3 regions of the Pseudomonas sp. B12(2026) genome follow, and region 1 is predicted to be linked to each of the others. Evidence: predicted binding sites of a transcription regulator. Region 1 holds the regulator's gene; each other region holds the start of a gene.
The links. The regulator LexA, encoded in region 1, represses DNA repair genes until DNA is damaged. The targets are predictions, from matches to a motif close to CTGTNTNNNNANACAG.
Positions count from the first base shown of each region.

Region 2: recN (DNA repair protein RecN) is a predicted target of LexA. The motif match lies at 3,040-3,055, and genes of this name have one in related genera.
Region 3: imuA (translesion DNA synthesis-associated protein ImuA) is a predicted target of LexA. The motif match lies at 3,013-3,028, and genes of this name have one in related genera.

Region 1 covers NZ_CM173430.1:1,970,749-1,976,093, forward strand. The annotation lists gene topA (type I DNA topoisomerase) at 1-465, shown strand, start outside; gene AC3B6A_RS09270 (DUF6586 family protein) at 534-1,055, shown strand; gene AC3B6A_RS09275 (hypothetical protein) at 1,169-1,405, shown strand; gene sulA (SOS-induced cell division inhibitor SulA) at 1,448-1,921, opposite strand; gene lexA (transcriptional repressor LexA) at 1,935-2,549, opposite strand; gene AC3B6A_RS09290 (TetR/AcrR family transcriptional regulator) at 2,792-3,502, shown strand; gene AC3B6A_RS09295 (L,D-transpeptidase family protein) at 3,559-4,083, shown strand; gene nagZ (beta-N-acetylhexosaminidase) at 4,093-5,091, shown strand; gene AC3B6A_RS09305 (S-methyl-5'-thioinosine phosphorylase) at 5,101-5,345, shown strand, end outside.
Region 2 covers NZ_CM173430.1:5,037,992-5,043,336, reverse strand. The annotation lists gene AC3B6A_RS23475 (RnfH family protein) at 1-91, shown strand, start outside; gene AC3B6A_RS23470 (outer membrane protein assembly factor BamE) at 163-696, opposite strand; gene fur (ferric iron uptake transcriptional regulator) at 793-1,197, shown strand; gene recN (DNA repair protein RecN) at 1,340-3,016, opposite strand; gene grpE (nucleotide exchange factor GrpE) at 3,214-3,777, shown strand; gene dnaK (molecular chaperone DnaK) at 3,867-5,345, shown strand, end outside.
Region 3 covers NZ_CM173430.1:3,076,140-3,081,484, reverse strand. The annotation lists gene AC3B6A_RS14340 (error-prone DNA polymerase) at 1-887, opposite strand, end outside; gene AC3B6A_RS14335 (Y-family DNA polymerase) at 884-2,293, opposite strand; gene imuA (translesion DNA synthesis-associated protein ImuA) at 2,301-2,915, opposite strand; gene AC3B6A_RS14325 (ATP-dependent DNA helicase) at 3,747-5,345, opposite strand, start outside.

The DNA of each region.
Region 1 (5,345 bases):
AAGTGTGGCAGCGAGATGCAGCTCAAGACCGGCCGTTTCGGCAAGTTCTTCGGTTGCACCAACCCGACCTGCAAGAACACCCGCAAGCTGCTGAAGAACGGCGAGCCCGCGCCGCCGAAGATGGACGCCATCCGCATGCCGGAGCTCAAGTGCGAGAAGGTGGACGACATCTACGTGCTGCGCGACGGCGCTTCCGGCCTGTTCCTGGCCGCCAGCCAGTTCCCGAAGAACCGCGAGACCCGCGCGCCGCTGGTCAGCGAGCTGGTGCCGCACAAGGAAGAGCTGGATCCGAAGTACCACTTCCTGCTCGCCGCCCCGCAGAAGGACCCGGATGGCCGCCCGGCGGTGATCCGTTTCAGCCGCAAGACCAAGGAGCAGTACGTGCAGTCCGAGGTCGAGGGCAAACCCACCGGCTGGCGCGCGTTCTACGACGGCGGCAAGTGGAAGGCCGAAGACAAGCGCTGATGGAAGGCGCGCCCCGCTGAGGCGGGGCGCGCTTATACTGCCGACGTCGATTGCGAGAGGGCCTGGCCATGGCGCACGAACTCTATACCCGTACCAACCAGAAACTGTTCTTCGCCGGACTGGCCCTGGAAGCCTGGCGCAACGCCGAGGCGGCACGCGCGATGAATGCCCAGGCACGCATCCAGGCCGAGCGCGAAGCGGCGCTGTTCCATCTCTATGGTGCAGTGCTGGGGGTGGCCCACGAGATCGCCGGCTACTACCGTCTGCCGCAGGCGGGTGCGCCGCGCGTCGACATGCTGCTGAACGCAGAGGTGCTGGCTGCCGCGCCGAGCCCGGAGCTGGCGGAAATGGTCGAGCTGGCACAGTCCCCGGAAGCCTGGCTGGGCCGCCTGCTGGCCGCATACGCCGCGTTGTTCCAGCCGCCGAGCGAGCCGAAGAAGGCCAAGGTCGACCCGACCCAGCCGCTGATCCAGGCGGTGAATATCGACGAAGAGAAGCCGGTCGAGCTGGGCAACGAAGAGCTCGAGGCCTGGCGCAAGTCCCTGAAAGAGCTGGTGCTGCGCTTCCGCGCATCGCTGACCGAGCTCTGACGCAGGCTCCGATACGCATAGCCGCGACCAATCGGTCGGCCGGCGGAACGTTGCGCTAGGGTGTAGCGGGTGTGGCTGTTACACTACGCGTTCTGCTGTGGAGAACCTTCGCTATGCCAACCTCATTTCTGGAAATCGTGGAACTGCCTGACGGGCGTATCGTGCTGCGTCGTGCGGAGGATGAGGAGGCGCTGGTGACCCTGGAGTTCTCCGAAGATGCCAAGGGCTTCCTGCAAGGCCAGCACATCGAGATCGCCAAGGCGATGTTCAATGTTGGCGTGCAGATGGCCGGCCGCCTCGCCGAAGGCGGCGACACCGGCATGGACGAAGGTCCGCGCGTCCTGCACTAAGGCTCGTTCCGGCTTCGCGGCGCTCGCGGCGAAGCCTCTTCCTCATCCCAGGCGAATGTTCAGGCTCTGCGCCTGGCCGGCAACGGCGGCGCGGGACAGCTGCGCGCGCGCCCTGGCGTTGAGATTCAGCCAGCTCACCACCGTATGACTGTTGCCCAGGCGCAGCGCCTCGCAGGCCAATGCCTGGGCGGCGGTCTGGTCACGCGCCGGCAGCAGCAGGATGCGTTCGCGGTTCAGGCCGGCCTTGCGCAGCCAGTCCGGGGTCAGGCTGGCGGGCGGGGCGATCAGGGTCAGCCAGCGCGAGTCGCTTTCCTCGCTCAGTTCGCGGAGCATCGGCGCCAGCAGGGTCAGGCACTGGCCGGGGAGGCCGCGCAGGGCGATCTCGCTGAAGGCGCTCTCGTCATCGGCCGGTTCGTCTTCCATCAGCTCCGGGAGCAGGGGAGCAGTACCGCTCGCCCAGAGTGCTTCCTGGAACAGCGGGAGTTGCGGCAGGTTCAGCGGCTGCGGGTACTGCATGGATGTCTCCTGTTCAGCGACGGATCACGCCGACGCTCAAGCCTTCGATGACCAGTTCCTGTTCCTTGAGGTCGACCTCGATGGGGGCGAACTCGGGGTTCTCGGCGATCAGCCAGACCTTGCTGCCTTCGCGCTTGAAGCGCTTCACCGTGACTTCCTCGCCGAGGCGGGCGACCACGATCTGGCCGTTGCGCGCTTCGCGGGTGACGTGCACGGCGAGCAGGTCGCCGTCGAGGATGCCGACGTCCTTCATGCTCTGTCCGCGCACGCGCAGCAGGTAGTCGGCCGGCGGGTTGAAGAAGGTGGGGTTGATGCGGCAGGTGTCGTCGACGTTCTGCTCGGCGAGGATCGGCGCACCGGCGGCGACGCGGCCGATGATCGGCAGTTCGTCCTCGTTGGCGGCGGCCTTGGGCTCGAAGCCGGGGATGCGGATGCCGCGGGAGGCGCCCGGGGTCATCTCGATGGCGCCCTTGCGGGCGAGGGCCTTGAGGTGCTCCTCGGCGGCGTTGGGCGACTTGAAGCCGAGTTCCTGGGCGATTTCCGCGCGGGTGGGCGGATAGCCGTTGGCTTCCAGGCAGCGTTTGATGAAGGCGAGAATCTCGGCTTGGCGCGGCGTCAGCTTCAGCATGTCCATACTCTGGCTTTTTATACAGTGACTGGAATTATATACAGTGAAAGCGCCCTGGCAATGCCTAATTTCGCGCGGCGGTCGGGGAGATGTAACCTGTGCCGGCTGGCGAGCGTCCTGCTGGGATTGAAGTCAGCTCGTCGCATTGCCTATGATTTTGTTAACAATCGATCGCGCTTTGCTTGACAATGCAAGAGGCTGAAACGTATGTTTCAAACAAGTGTTTGTCAGGCGGAGTAGCCATGGCCCAGTCGGAAACCGTCGAACGCATCCTGGATGCTGCGGAACAGCTGTTCGCGGAGAAGGGCTTCGCTGAGACTTCCTTGCGTCTTATCACCAGCAAGGCGGGGGTGAACCTCGCGGCGGTGAACTATCACTTCGGCTCGAAGAAGGCGCTGATCCAGGCGGTCTTCTCGCGCTTCCTCGGCCCGTTCTGCGCCAGCCTCGAAAAGGAGCTGGATCGTCGCCAGGCCAAGCCCGACGCACCGCGCGCCACTCTGGAAGAGCTGCTCGAATTGCTCGTCGTCCAGGCCATGGCGGTGAAGCCGCGCAGCGGCAACGACCTGTCGATCTTCATGCGCCTGCTGGGCCTCGCCTTCAGCCAGAGCCAGGGCCACCTGCGCAAATACCTCGAGGAAGTCTACGGCAAGGTGTTCCGCCGTTACATGCTGCTGGTGAACGAAGCCTCGCCGCGCCTGCCGCCGCTGGAGCTGTTCTGGCGCGTGCACTTCATGCTCGGGGCGGCGGCGTTCAGCATGTCCGGCATCAAGGCGTTGCGCGCCATGGCCGAGACCGACTTCGGCGTGAACACCTCCATCGAGCAGGTGATGCGCCTGATGGTGCCGTTCCTCGCCGCCGGGATGCGTGCCGACAGCGGCATCAGCGACCCGTCGCTGGCCGGTGCCCAGCTCAAGCCGCGCGCCAAGGCGTCCGCCGCGCCAGCCAAGGTCTGAACGACGCCCGGCCGCGTGCTGGGCGGTGCGGTCCTGATCGGCTAAAGTAGCCGGCCATGGCTGACCTCGATTTCCTCCATATTTCCCTGTCCGACCAGATGCTCTACGGCTTTGCCGGCGAGCGTCTGCGCTTGCGTCTGCCTGTTTCCACCGCGACCAACGGTGCCGGCGAACTGAGCGGGTCCGGCTGCACGCCGCGTGGCCTGCACCAGGTTCGCGCGCGTATCGGCGAAGGTTTGCCCAGGGGCGCGGTGCTCAAGGGGCGGCGCTGGACCGGCGAGGTCTGGAGCCAGGCGCTGCACGACGAGTTTCCCGGCCGCGACTGGATCCTCACGCGCATCCTCTGGCTCAGCGGCTGCGAGCCGGGACGCAATCGCATGGGCGAGATCGATACCTTCCGCCGTTACATCTACCTGCACGGCACGCCGGACTGCGAGCCCATGGGCACGCCGCTGTCCCACGGCTGTATCCGCCTGCGCAATGACGACCTGCTGGAACTCTTCCCCCGGGTTCCGCTCCATTGCCGGGTCCGTATCGAAGAGGCTGCCTGCCCCCACTGGCAGGCCCCGCAACTGAACTAAGGAATGCACATGCAAGGCTCCCTGATGCTCGACATCGGCGGCACCTGGCTGACCGCCGAGGACCGCCAGATCCTGCGCCACCCGGAAGTGGGCGGCCTGATCATCTTCGCCCGCAACATCGAGTCGCCGCGCCAGGTGCGCGAGCTCTGCGCGGCCATCCGCGCGCTGCGCCCGGACCTGCTGCTGGCGGTGGACCAGGAAGGCGGCCGGGTGCAGCGCCTGCGCCAGGGCTTCCTGCGCCTGCCGGCGATGCGCGCCATCGCCGACAACGCCAATGCCGAGCGCCTGGCCGAGCAGTGCGGCTGGCTGATGGCGACCGAAGTGCTGGCGGCGGGGCTGGACCTCAGCTTCGCCCCGGTGCTCGACCTCGATCACCAGCGCAGCGCCGTGGTCGGCAGCCGCGCCTTCGAAGGCAATCCGGAGCGCGCCGTGGCGCTGGCCGGCGCTTTCATCCGCGGCATGCACGGCGCCGGCATGGCCGCCACCGGCAAGCACTTCCCCGGCCACGGCTGGGCGGAGGCGGATTCCCATGTGGCGATCCCCGAGGACGAGCGCAGCCTGGAGCAGATCCGCGCCTGCGACCTGGTCCCGTTCCAGCGCCTGTCCGGCGAGCTGGATGCGCTGATGCCGGCCCACGTGATCTACCCGCGGGTCGACCCGAACCCCGCCGGCTTCTCCCGCCGCTGGCTGCAGGACATCCTGCGCGGCGAGCTGGGCTTCGACGGGGTGATCTTCAGCGACGACCTGTCCATGGCCGGCGCCCACGTGGTGGGTGACGCCGCCAACCGCATCGAGGCCGCGCTGAATGCCGGCTGCGACATGGGCCTGGTGTGCAACGACCGCGCCTCCGCCGAGCTGGCCCTGAGCGCCCTGCAGCGCCTCAAGGTCAGCGCGCCGCAGCGTCTGCAACGCATGCGCGCCAGGGCCTGGCCGGGCATCGAATACAAGCAGCTGCCGCGCTGGCAGCAGGCCGTGGGTGAACTGCGCGCCGCACAATTGATCGATTAAGGAATTGCCATGACTGTCTTCGCCATCATCGGCGGCACCGGCCTGACCCAACTGGAAGGCCTGACCCTGAAGGATTCCGTCGCACTGGACACGCCCTACGGCGCGCCCTCGGCAGCCATCCAGCGCGGCGAGTTCGCCGGTCGCGAGGTGCTGTTCCTCGCCCGTCACGGCCATCCGCACCGCTTCCCGCCGCACCAGGTGAACTACCGGGCCAACCTCTGGGCGTTGCAGCAGGCCGGCGCGGAAGCCGTGCT
Region 2 (5,345 bases), 2.9 Mb from region 1:
CGAGCGGGTGGAGATCTACCGGCCGCTGATCGCCGATCCCAAGGAAGTGCGCAAGCAGCGCGCGGCGCGGGCCAGGGCGGCCAGGGGCTGAGCCTTCGGGCAAGGAAATCGAAGGCAACAAAAAGCCCGGCACTGGCCGGGCTTCTTCGTTGCAGCGGACCCTTATTGCGGGGTCGTGTCCAGCGGTTCCGGGGTCGGGATCGGCACGGTTTCCACCTGGTCCACTTCCTTCTGGATCTGCTCTTCCACGGAACCGGGCCTGGCCGGTTCTTCCTTGGGCTGTTCGGGCTGCTGGGCCGGCTGCGACGGCGTGGTGGCCGGGCTGCCTTCCTTGCCGAGGATCGACTCGTCGCGGCTCACGCCGGGCATGAAATCGCCGTTGAGGCCGATCAGCTGGTCGCTCTCGCCGAAGTGCAGGGTCACGCGCTCCTGCTGGCGCTGTGAGCCGCCCGGCTGGATGCTGTACAGGTAGTCCCAGCGATTGGGGTGGAAAGTGTCGGTGATCAACGGGTTACCCATGATAAACCGCACTTGGCGCCGGGTCATTCCGGGCTTCAACTGGTCTATCATGTCTTGTGTTACGACGTTGCCCTGCTGGATATCGATCTTGTAGACCCCCGGGAAAGAGCAACCGGCGAGTGCGGCGAGTCCCAGCGCGAAAGCGAGACTGGTCAGCATGAGCTTGGCGTTTTGCATCGAGGGGTGACTTCCACTATCTTGGCTGAGCGACGAAACCCCGATCATACCTGCATTGATGGAAGCTGCGAAGCATCCCGCGCCGAGAAAGCACACATGGTTGAAAATAACGAACTGCGCAAAGTCGGACTGAAGGTCACGCTGCCGCGCGTCAAGATCCTCCAGATGCTCGATTCCGCCGAGCAACGCCACATGAGCGCGGAGGATGTTTACAAAGCGCTGATGGAGGCGGGGGAAGACGTAGGTCTGGCCACCGTCTATCGCGTACTGACCCAGTTCGAGGCCGCCGGTCTGGTGGTTCGCCACAACTTCGACGGCGGCCATGCCGTCTTCGAGCTGGCCGACAGCGGTCATCACGACCACATGGTCTGCGTCGATACCGGCGAAGTCATCGAGTTCATGGACTCGGAAATCGAGAAGCGCCAGAGGGCGATCGTCAACGAGCGCGGTTTCGACCTCGTCGATCACAACCTGGTGCTCTACGTGCGCAAGAAGAAATAAGCGTACGCGCAATGCAGAACGGCGACCCTCGGGTCGCCGTTTTCGTTTAGCGGCTTTTCGCGGGAGCGGGCTTGCTCGCAAACGATTTTGCTGGCGGCTCCGGCGTTATGCGGTTCGCGAGCAAGCTCGCTCCTACAGGGATTTATCCCTGTGTCGCCGAATCCACCATCTTGCGCGCGTGGGCGAGGGATTCCTTGGTCAGGTCGACGCCGCCGAGCATGCGGGCGATTTCCTCGATGCGCTCGGCCTTCTTCAGGTTGGCGACGGCGGTGCGGGTTTCGCTGGTGTCGCGGTCCTTGTGCACGAACAGGTGCTGGTGGCCCTGGGCGGCGACCTGTGGCAGGTGGGTGACGGTTAGCACCTGGCCGCGCTCGCCCAGGCGGCGCAGCAGCTGGCCGACCACTTCGGCGGTGGGGCCGCCGATGCCGACGTCGACTTCGTCGAAGACCAGGGTGGGAATACGCGAGGTCTGCGCGGTGATCACCTGGATCGCCAGGCTGATGCGTGACAATTCGCCGCCGGAGGCGACCTTCGCCAGCCCCTTCATCGGTTGCCCGGGGTTGGCGCTGACCAGGAATTCCAGCTGCTCCAGGCCGTTCACCTGCGGCTCGTCCGAAGCGGCATCGCGCAGCTCGATGGCGAAGCGCCCGCCGGGCATGCCCAGGCGCTGCATCTCGACTTCCACCGCCTTGGCCAGTTGCGGCGCGGCGCTGCGGCGGATGCGGCCGAGTTCGTCCGCCTTCTCCCGATAATGCCGGGCATAGGCGGCCAGCTCGTCGCCCAGGCGCTCGACGGCTTCGTCGTCGGCGTTCAGCGCTTCCAGTTCATCCAGCAGGCGTTGCTGCAGTTCCTGCAGTTCGTGCGGCTGTGCCCGGTGCTTGCGTGCCAGGCTGTAGATGGCGTCCATGCGTTCTTCCAGTTGCTGCAGGCGCATGGGGTCGGCGTCGAAGTTGTCGACGAAGCGGTTCAGCTCGCCAATGGCTTCTTCGACCTGGATCTGCGCGCTGGACAGCAGGTTTACCGCTTCGCCCAGCGCGGGCGGCTGGCTCGGGAAGGCGGTGAGGCGGTTGAGACTCGAGGTCAGGGCGGAGAGCACGTTGCCGGCGTCGCTCTCGCTGCACAGTTCCACCACCTGGCGGCAGGCGGCGATCAGGCTGCCGGCGTTGCTCAGGGTCTTGTGCTCGGCTTCCAGCGTCTCCAGTTCGTTGTCGCCCAGGCCGAGGTTTTCCAGCTCTTCCAGCTGGTAGCTGAGCAACTGGTGCCGGGCGCGCTGCTCGTCTCCGTTGCGCGACAGGCGGTCCAGCTCCTGGCGAGTCTGCTTCCAGCGTTGCGCGGCGAGCTGTACCTGGCGCGCGAGGTCCTGGCTGCCGGCGTATTCGTCGAGCAGGCGGCGGTGGGTGTCGGCCTTGAGCAGGGACTGGTGCTCGTGCTGGCTGTGGATGTCGATGAGCAGCTCGCCCAGGTGCTTGAGGTCGCCGAGCGGGCAGGGCGTGCCGTTGATGTAGGCGCGGGAGCGGCCTTCGGCGGTGATCACCCGGCGCAGGATGCACGGGCCGTCCTGTTCCAGGTCGCGCTCGGCCAGCCAGTCGCGGGCCTCGGCGATGGCGGCGACATCGAAGCTGGCGAGAATGTCGGCCTTGTCGGCGCCGGGGCGGACCACGCCGCTGTCGGCGCGATCGCCCAGGGCCAGGCCAAGGGCGTCGAGCATGATCGATTTGCCGGCGCCGGTTTCGCCGGTGATCACGGTCATGCCGGCGGCGAGCTCGAGATCGAGGTGCTCGACGATGGCGTAGTTGTGCACGGACAGATGAACCAGCATGGGCGGTGGCTCCGCAGAAATGTCTGGTTATTTATACAGTATTTTCCGCCGCTGGCAATTCTCTCTCGTCTCCCAGGGCCTTCCCTTGAGGCCGGCACCCTTGAACTCGAAAAAATGCCCCCCATATAGACGGCAGAGTCGCGGATCATTGGGTTCGCTTTGTTTTCAAAGGCTTATTTTCTTTTTTGGAGAGTGGCATGTCTGACGAGCAACAGACTCAGGATTCCCAGTTCAACGAGCAGCCGGAAACCGGCGCCGCCGAGGACCTGAACGCCCGCGTGCTGGAGCTGGAAGAACAGGTCGCCGCGGCGAAGGACCAGAGCCTGCGCGCCGTTGCCGAACTGCAGAACGTCCGCCGCCGTGCCGAGCAGGACGTGGAGAAGGCGCACAAGTTCGCCCTGGAGAAGTTCGCCGGCGACCTGCTGCCGATCGTCGATACCCTGGAGCGCGCGCTGGAGATGTCCAGCCCGGACGACGGGGCGATCAAGCCGATGCGCGAAGGCATCGAGCTGACCCTGAAGATGTTCCACGACACGCTCAAGCGCTACAGCCTGGAGCCGGTCGACCCGCACGGCGAGCCGTTCAATCCCGAGCATCACCAGGCCATGGCGATGGAGGAGAGTGTGCACCTGGAGCCCGGCAGCGTGGTCAAGGTGTTCCAGAAGGGCTACCTGCTCAATGGCCGCCTGCTGCGCCCGGCGATGGTCGTGGTCAGCAAGGCGCCCGAACAAACCCCGCCTTCGATCGACGAGAAGGCTTGAAATCCACCACCCGGTCCCCATCTGGGTAATCAACCGAGCCAAAGACCCGCAACAGGGTCAGCGCGGAATCTAATTTCTGGAGAGTGAATATGGGCAAAATCATTGGTATCGACCTGGGGACCACCAACTCCTGTGTGTCCATCCTGGAGAACGGTAACGTCAAGGTCATCGAGAACGCCGAAGGCGCTCGTACCACCCCGTCGATCATCGGTTACGCCAACGATGGCGAGATCCTGGTCGGCCAGCCGGCCAAGCGCCAGGCAGTGACCAACCCGAAGAACACCCTGTACGCAGTCAAGCGCCTGATCGGCCGCCGCTTCGAGGAAGACGTCGTACAGAAAGACATCAAGATGGTGCCGTACAACATCGTCAAGGCTGACAACGGCGACGCCTGGGTCGAGGCCAAGGGCCAGAAGATGGCTCCGCCGCAGGTCTCCGCCGAAGTCCTGAAGAAGATGAAGAAAACCGCCGAGGACTACCTGGGCGAGCCGGTCACCGAAGCGGTCATTACCGTTCCGGCCTACTTCAACGACAGTCAGCGCCAGGCCACCAAGGACGCCGGCCGCATCGCCGGCCTGGACGTCAAGCGCATCATCAACGAGCCGACCGCGGCCGCGCTGGCCTACGGCCTGGACAAGGCCAAGGGCGACCACACCATCATCGTCTACGACCTGGGTGGCGGTACCTTCGACGTTTCCGTGATCGAGATCGCCGAAGTCGATGGCGAGCACCAGTTCGAAGTGCTGGCCACCAACGGCGACACCTTCCTCGGTGGTGAAGACTTCGACCTGCGCCTGATCGACTACCTCGTCGAGGAATTCAAGAAAGAGTCGGGCATGGACCTCAAGGGCGACCCGCTGGCCATGCAGCGCCTGAAGGAAGCTGCCGAGAAGGCCAAGATCGAGCTGTCCTCGACCCAGCAGACCGACGTCAACCTGCCGTACGTCACCGCTGACGCCAGCGGCCCGAAACACCTGAACGTCAAGGTGTCCCGCGCCAAGCTGGAATCCCTGGTGGAAGACCTGGTCACCCGCACCATTGAGCCGTGCCGCGTTGCGCTGAAAGACGCCGGCCTGGACGTCTCGAAGATCGACGAAGTGATCCTGGTCGGTGGCCAGACCCGCATGCCGCTGGTGCAGAAGACCGTTGCCGAGTTCTTCGGCAAGGAAGCGCGCAAGGACGTCAACCCGGACGAAGCCGTCGCCATGGGCGCCGCCATCCAGGGCGCCGTGCTGGCCGGCGATGTGAAGGACGTGCTGCTGCTCGACGTCACCCCGCTGACCCTGGGCATCGAGACCCTCGGTGGCGTGATGACCGCGCTGATCGACAAGAACACCACCATCCCGACCAAGAAGTCGCAGGTGTTCTCCACCGCCGACGACAACCAGGGCGCCGTGACCATCCACGTGCTGCAGGGCGAGCGCAAGCAGGCCGCGCAGAACAAGTCGCTGGGCAAGTTCGACCTGGCCGACATCCCGCCGGCTCCGCGCGGCGTGCCGCAGATCGAAGTGACCTTCGATATCGACGCCAACGGCATCCTGCACGTGGGCGCGAAGGACAAGGCCACC
Region 3 (5,345 bases), 1.1 Mb from region 1:
CGCGTCTTTTCACTCGCGCCATCCGGCCAGCGCTGCCTGATGCCTTCCTCGGTCTTCTCCCGCAGCCAGGTGGTCGGCGTGTGGCCTTCGGGCACCAGCTCGCGGGGGTATTGGTAGTCCAGTTGATCGAGATCGAAGCTGCAGCGCCCGGCAATCCGCAACGTCTCCGCCAGCAACTCGGCCGGGTAGACCGACGCCAGCACCTCGCGCGGGCGCAGGTGGCGTTCGCCGTTGGGGTAGAGGTGCTGGCCGGCCTCGTGCACCGGCAGGTGCTGGCGGATGGCGGTCATGCAGTCCTGCAGGGCGCGGCGGCCGCGGGCGTGCATGTGCACGTCGCCGCAGGCCACGGCGGGGATGTCCAGGCGCGTGGCCTGTGCCCGCAGGCGGCGCAGCATGGCGGCGTCGTCCGGGCCCTTGTGCAGTTCGACGCCGAGCCACAGGCGTGCGGGGAAGCGCTCGCGCAGCCAGAGGCCGTCGGCGTCCTGGTCGTCTCGCGGCAGCCAGATCGCCAGCAGGTGGTCGAGGTTGCCGTCGAAGTCCGCGCGCACCAGGCGGTAGCTGCCTTTCTCGGCGCGACGGCGGGCATGGGTGAGCAGGCGGCAGAGGTTTTCGTAGCCGGTGAGGTTCTCCGCCAGCAGCACCAGCTTCGGGCCTTGCTCGACGCTCAGTTCGCTGCCGGTGATCAGCGGGATTTCGTGCTCCTTGGCCGCCTGCCAGGCGCGGACGATGCCGGCCAGGCTGCATTCGTCGGTGATCGCCAGCGCGCGGTAGCCGAGCTTCTTCGCCCGCTCGAACAGCTCGGCGGCGCTGGAGGCGCCGCGCTGGAAGCTGAAATTGGACAGGCAGTGCAGCTCGGCATAACCGATGCCGTCATCCGGCGCGTTCATGCGAACCAGCCGTGCAGCAGCAGCGGCCCCTCGTCGCCCACCGGGCGGAAGGCCCAGGCGCGCTGGCCGCTGCGGGTGCGCACCTGGTAGTAGTCGCGGCGGACGTCTTCGCCGTCCCACCAGCCGGATTCGATGCGCTCGGGGCCGGCCAGCAGGGTCGGGGCGAACTCGCGCAGCGGCTGCGGCTCGGTCAGCAGCCAGCCGGGGCGCGGGGCCTGGACGATGGGGAGGCGCGGGGTGGAGCTGTCCTGCCAGGCGCGCTCCGGACGGTGTTCGGCGCGGCCGCCGAGGCCGTGCACGGCGTCGTCGCCCAGCCGTGCGCGCAGGCGTTCGCGCAGCTGTTCCCAGGGCTGCGATTGCTGCGGGCGGTCGTCGAACAGCTCGCGGTGCTGCGGCACGAAGGGCGGCAGGTCGTCGGCCACCAATCGCACGCTGTGCACCGGGGCGCGCAGTTGCAGTTGCTCCAGGCGGCCGCGGCTCAGCTCGAAGAGCATCGCCGCCTCGCGCTCGGCGCTGAGCAGGCCGACCGGCATCTGCGTGTCGCTGCCTTCGTGGTGCTCCAGGTGCAGGGTGAAGCGCTGCACGCCGCTGTCGCGCCCGGCGAGGAAGGCGGCGAGGTCGGCGGTCAGGCGGCGCAGCGGGAACAGCAGCGCCTGGGTCGATTCCACGTCGAAATTCAGCTCGATGCGCGATTCGAAACGGTCCGGCGGCCGGTAGAACTCCAGGGCCAGCGGGCGCAGGCCGAGCAGGGTGTCGACCTGCCGCAGCAGCTGCGCCGGGAAGCGCCGGGCCAGGCTTTCGCGCGGCAGGGCGAGCAGTTGCTGCAGGCTGCGCAGGCCCATGCGACCCAGCGCGGTGGCGGCGTCGCGGTCCAGGCCGAGGCGTTCCAGCGGCATCCGGCCCAGGCACTGGCGCAGTTGGTCGGGGTCGTGGATCGCCAGGCCGTCGTGGCCGTTGGCGAGGATGCGCGCGGCGGCCGGGTTGGGCGCGGCGGTGATGCGGTGGCGAAAGCCCAGCCCGTTCAATTCTTCGCGCAGGCGCGCCTCGAAACGCGGCCAGGGGCCGAACAGTTGCAGGCTGGACTGCACCTCCAGCAGCAGCGCGCGCGGGTAGTGCTGGCTGACCTGCGAGCTGAAGCCGTAGGCCCAGGCGGCCAGCAGGTTCTGCCAGCGCTCCACTTCGCGCAGGTCGTACTCGGCGGTGGCGAGGTCGCGGCTCAGGGCCTGGGCGGCGGTGAGCGACTGGCCGGGCTTGAGCCCCAGCGCCCGCGCCGCCGGGTTCACCGCTTGCAGCACGCGGCGCTGCGGCGGCCCGGCGAGCAGCGCCAGGGCGGCGTCCGGCTCGGGACGGCCGCGCAGCACGCCGTCCATCGCCAGCTGCGGCAGGAGGATGCAGGCCCAGAGCATCTCGGCCTCAGTGCCAGGGCAGCGGGATGGGCCGCGCCGGCGCCAGGCCACCCCGGCACTTGAGCACGCGCAGTTGCGCAGGGCTTGCGTCCAGCGCCAGGCGCAGGGCGGCGGGCGACGGGTTCAGCGCTTCGCGCTGCGAGCGGTAGGCGATGGCCAGGGTCTGGCCGGTTTCGGCGGCCACCTGCAGACGGCGCAGGGCGCGATCGTCGGCCTGCTGCGGCCAGCACAGCACCGCGCCGCAACTGCCCGAGCGCAGGCACTGCTCGGCGGCCCAGAGCGCATCGCGGCCCGTTGCACGGACGATGGCCAGTTGCTCGAGCACAACGCCGGCGGCCTGCCAGGCGGCCGGGTAGGGCACGTGGGGCGGCGCCACCAGCACGATGCGCTCGCCCGCTGCGCTGAGCCGCGCCAGGGTCGGCCAGACCAGTTGCAGTTCGCCGGTGCCTTCGGCGGCCAGGAGGATTTCGCTGAGCGCCGCTTCCGGCCAGCCGCCGCTGGGCAGGGCGGCGTCCAGCACGGCATGGCCGGTGGGCTGCCGGCTGGGCGGCAGGCCCTGGGGCTGGCCTTTCCAGACCTGGCGCTGGTGGAACAGGGTATCGAGCGCGACCACGTTGCCCATCACGGCCTCCCGGCCGGCGAGCGGCGACGGTCATGCGCCCGGCGTGAAGGCCGGGCGAGGAAAGTGGGTAAGCGGGGCATGGAAAACTCGGATTATGCTGTATGGATATACAGTTTATCTGGTGGGATGGGGCCGTCAATGGGGGCTGGAGGGGATTCAGGCGTGGCGGAGGCGGCTCTCGTGGGAACGGACCTTCTCCGCGATTCGCCGGCAAAGCCGGCGCCGGGCGGGTTCGCGAGCAAGCTCGCTCCTACAGGGAAAACTCGGAGCGCATTTCGTAGGAGCGAGCTTGCTCGCGAACCGGGGCTGATCGCGGACGAAGTCCGCTCCTACGGCGGGATCGGCTTTCGTAAGAGCGGACTCCGTCCGCGATGCTCTTGCAGGGTGGATAACGCGCAGCGTTATCCACCTTGATGGGTATCGCTTCGCTCCACGCCATCCTACGAAGAGAGATCCTTCAGCCCTGGCTCTGTCTGTCACACCGAAATTGCAGGCGCGCGCGGGGTCCCGTCAGGAGGCCGAGTGGAGGTATTGCGCAGAGGGGCGAGCGGCATGGATGCCGCGAGAGGCGTAAAGGGCCAGGGACGGCCCTTGTACGCCGACCCTCGGAGCAATGCCGGAGCGAGGGGAGTCTGAGCGAAGCGAAGACCCGGATGTCGGGACGGGCCCTTTTGGTTCCTTTTGGGGCGCCAAAAGGGACTCGCCCGGGAGGGCGAAACCAAATCTCCCAGCGCACGCCGAAGCGGCGCAGAAACGCCGCACAAGACGGTGGATAGCGCGTGGCGTTATCTACCCTACGAAGAGCAGGAGCATCGCGGAGAAGCTCCGCTCCTACAACAGCAGGTCCCCCTGCGGTGCCTTCGCGCGTGGCGGGTCGGCGATGAATTTCAGCCGCTCCGGCTTCCACCACCCCGGCAGCAACCGCCGCACGGCGGGCTGGTTGAAGCGGTCGTCGAGCAGGTAGATCACCCCCGAATCCGTGGGCGTGCGGATCACCCGTCCAGCCGCCTGGACGACCTTCTGCAAGCCGGGAAACAGGTAGGTGTAGTCGTAGCCGTCGCCGAACATCCCCTGCATGCGCTGCTTGATCTCCTCGTTGACCGCGTTCACCTGCGGCAGTCCCAGCGTGGCGATGAAGGCGCCGATCAGCCGGTCGCCCGGCAGGTCGATGCCCTCGCCGAAGGCGCCGCCGAGCACGGCGAAGCCGATGCCGCGCGATTCCGTGGTGAAACGGTCGAGAAAGGCCTGGCGCTCCAGCTCGTTCATGCTGCGCGACTGCACCCAGCGGGGAATGTCCGGGTGCTCGGCGCTGAAACGCTCCAGCGCCTGCTGCAGGTAGGCGTAGCTGCTGAAGAAGGCCAGGTAGTTGCCGGGCCGGGCGCGGAACTGCCGGGCCATCAGGGTGCTGATCGGCGTGAGGCTGGCTTCGCGGTGCTGGTAGCGGGTGGACAGGTTGCTCAGCGCGTGGACTTCCAGCTGTTCGGCGCGGAACGGCGATTCCACCTCGCGCCAGCCGGCGTCTTCCGGCAGGCCGAGCAGGTCGGCGTAGTAGTGCGCCGGGGTCAGCGTGGCGGAGAACAGCGTGGTGCTGTGGGCCACCTTGAAGCGTTCGGCGAGGAAGGGCGCCGGCACCACGTTGCGCAGGCACAGGGTCGAAAGCACGCGCCGCGCGCTGACATCGTGGCGGGTGATGTCGAACAGCGAGTGCGGCCCGTAGGCCTCGGCCAGCCGGCAGAACAGCATGGCGTCGAGGTAGAAGCGCAGCAGCTCGGCCTCGTTGCCGGTGGGCTGGTCGGTGAGGTGGTCGGTGATGGCGCTGACGGCCTTCTGCAGCGCGGCGATGAACAGGTCGGGGATGGTCGGGTAGATCTGGTAGTCGACGTCCTGGTCCTGGTGCAGCTGGTTCCAGTGCCGGCCGACGCGCTCCAGCGCGCTTTTCAGCTTGGCCGGGGCGACCTTGCGCAGGGCGTTGAACTCGCCCTGGTCCAGCTCTGCGCTGTACATGCCGCGGCCGCGCTCGATGAGGTTGTGCGCCTCGTCCACCAGCAGGGTGACCTTCCAGTCGTTGAGGACGGTGAGGCCGTAGAGCAGGGCGGTCATGTCGAAGTAATAGTTGTAGTCGCACACCACCACGTCGGACCAGCGGCACAGTTCCTGGCTCAGGTAGTAGGGGCAGACCTGGTGCTCCAGCGCCACGCTGCGCACGGCCTCCTGGGTCAGCCAGAGGAGCTTGAGCGCGGCCTCGCGGGCGGCGGGCAGGCGGTCGTAGAAACCCTTGGCCAGCGGGCAGGATTCGCCGTGGCAGGCCTTGTCCGGGTGCTCGCAGGCCTTGTCGCGGGCGACGTGCTCCAGCACCCGCAGCGGCTGGGCGGCGTCCTGCTGGCGCAGGGTCGCCAGGGCGTCCAGGGCCAGGCGCCGGCCGGGCGTCTT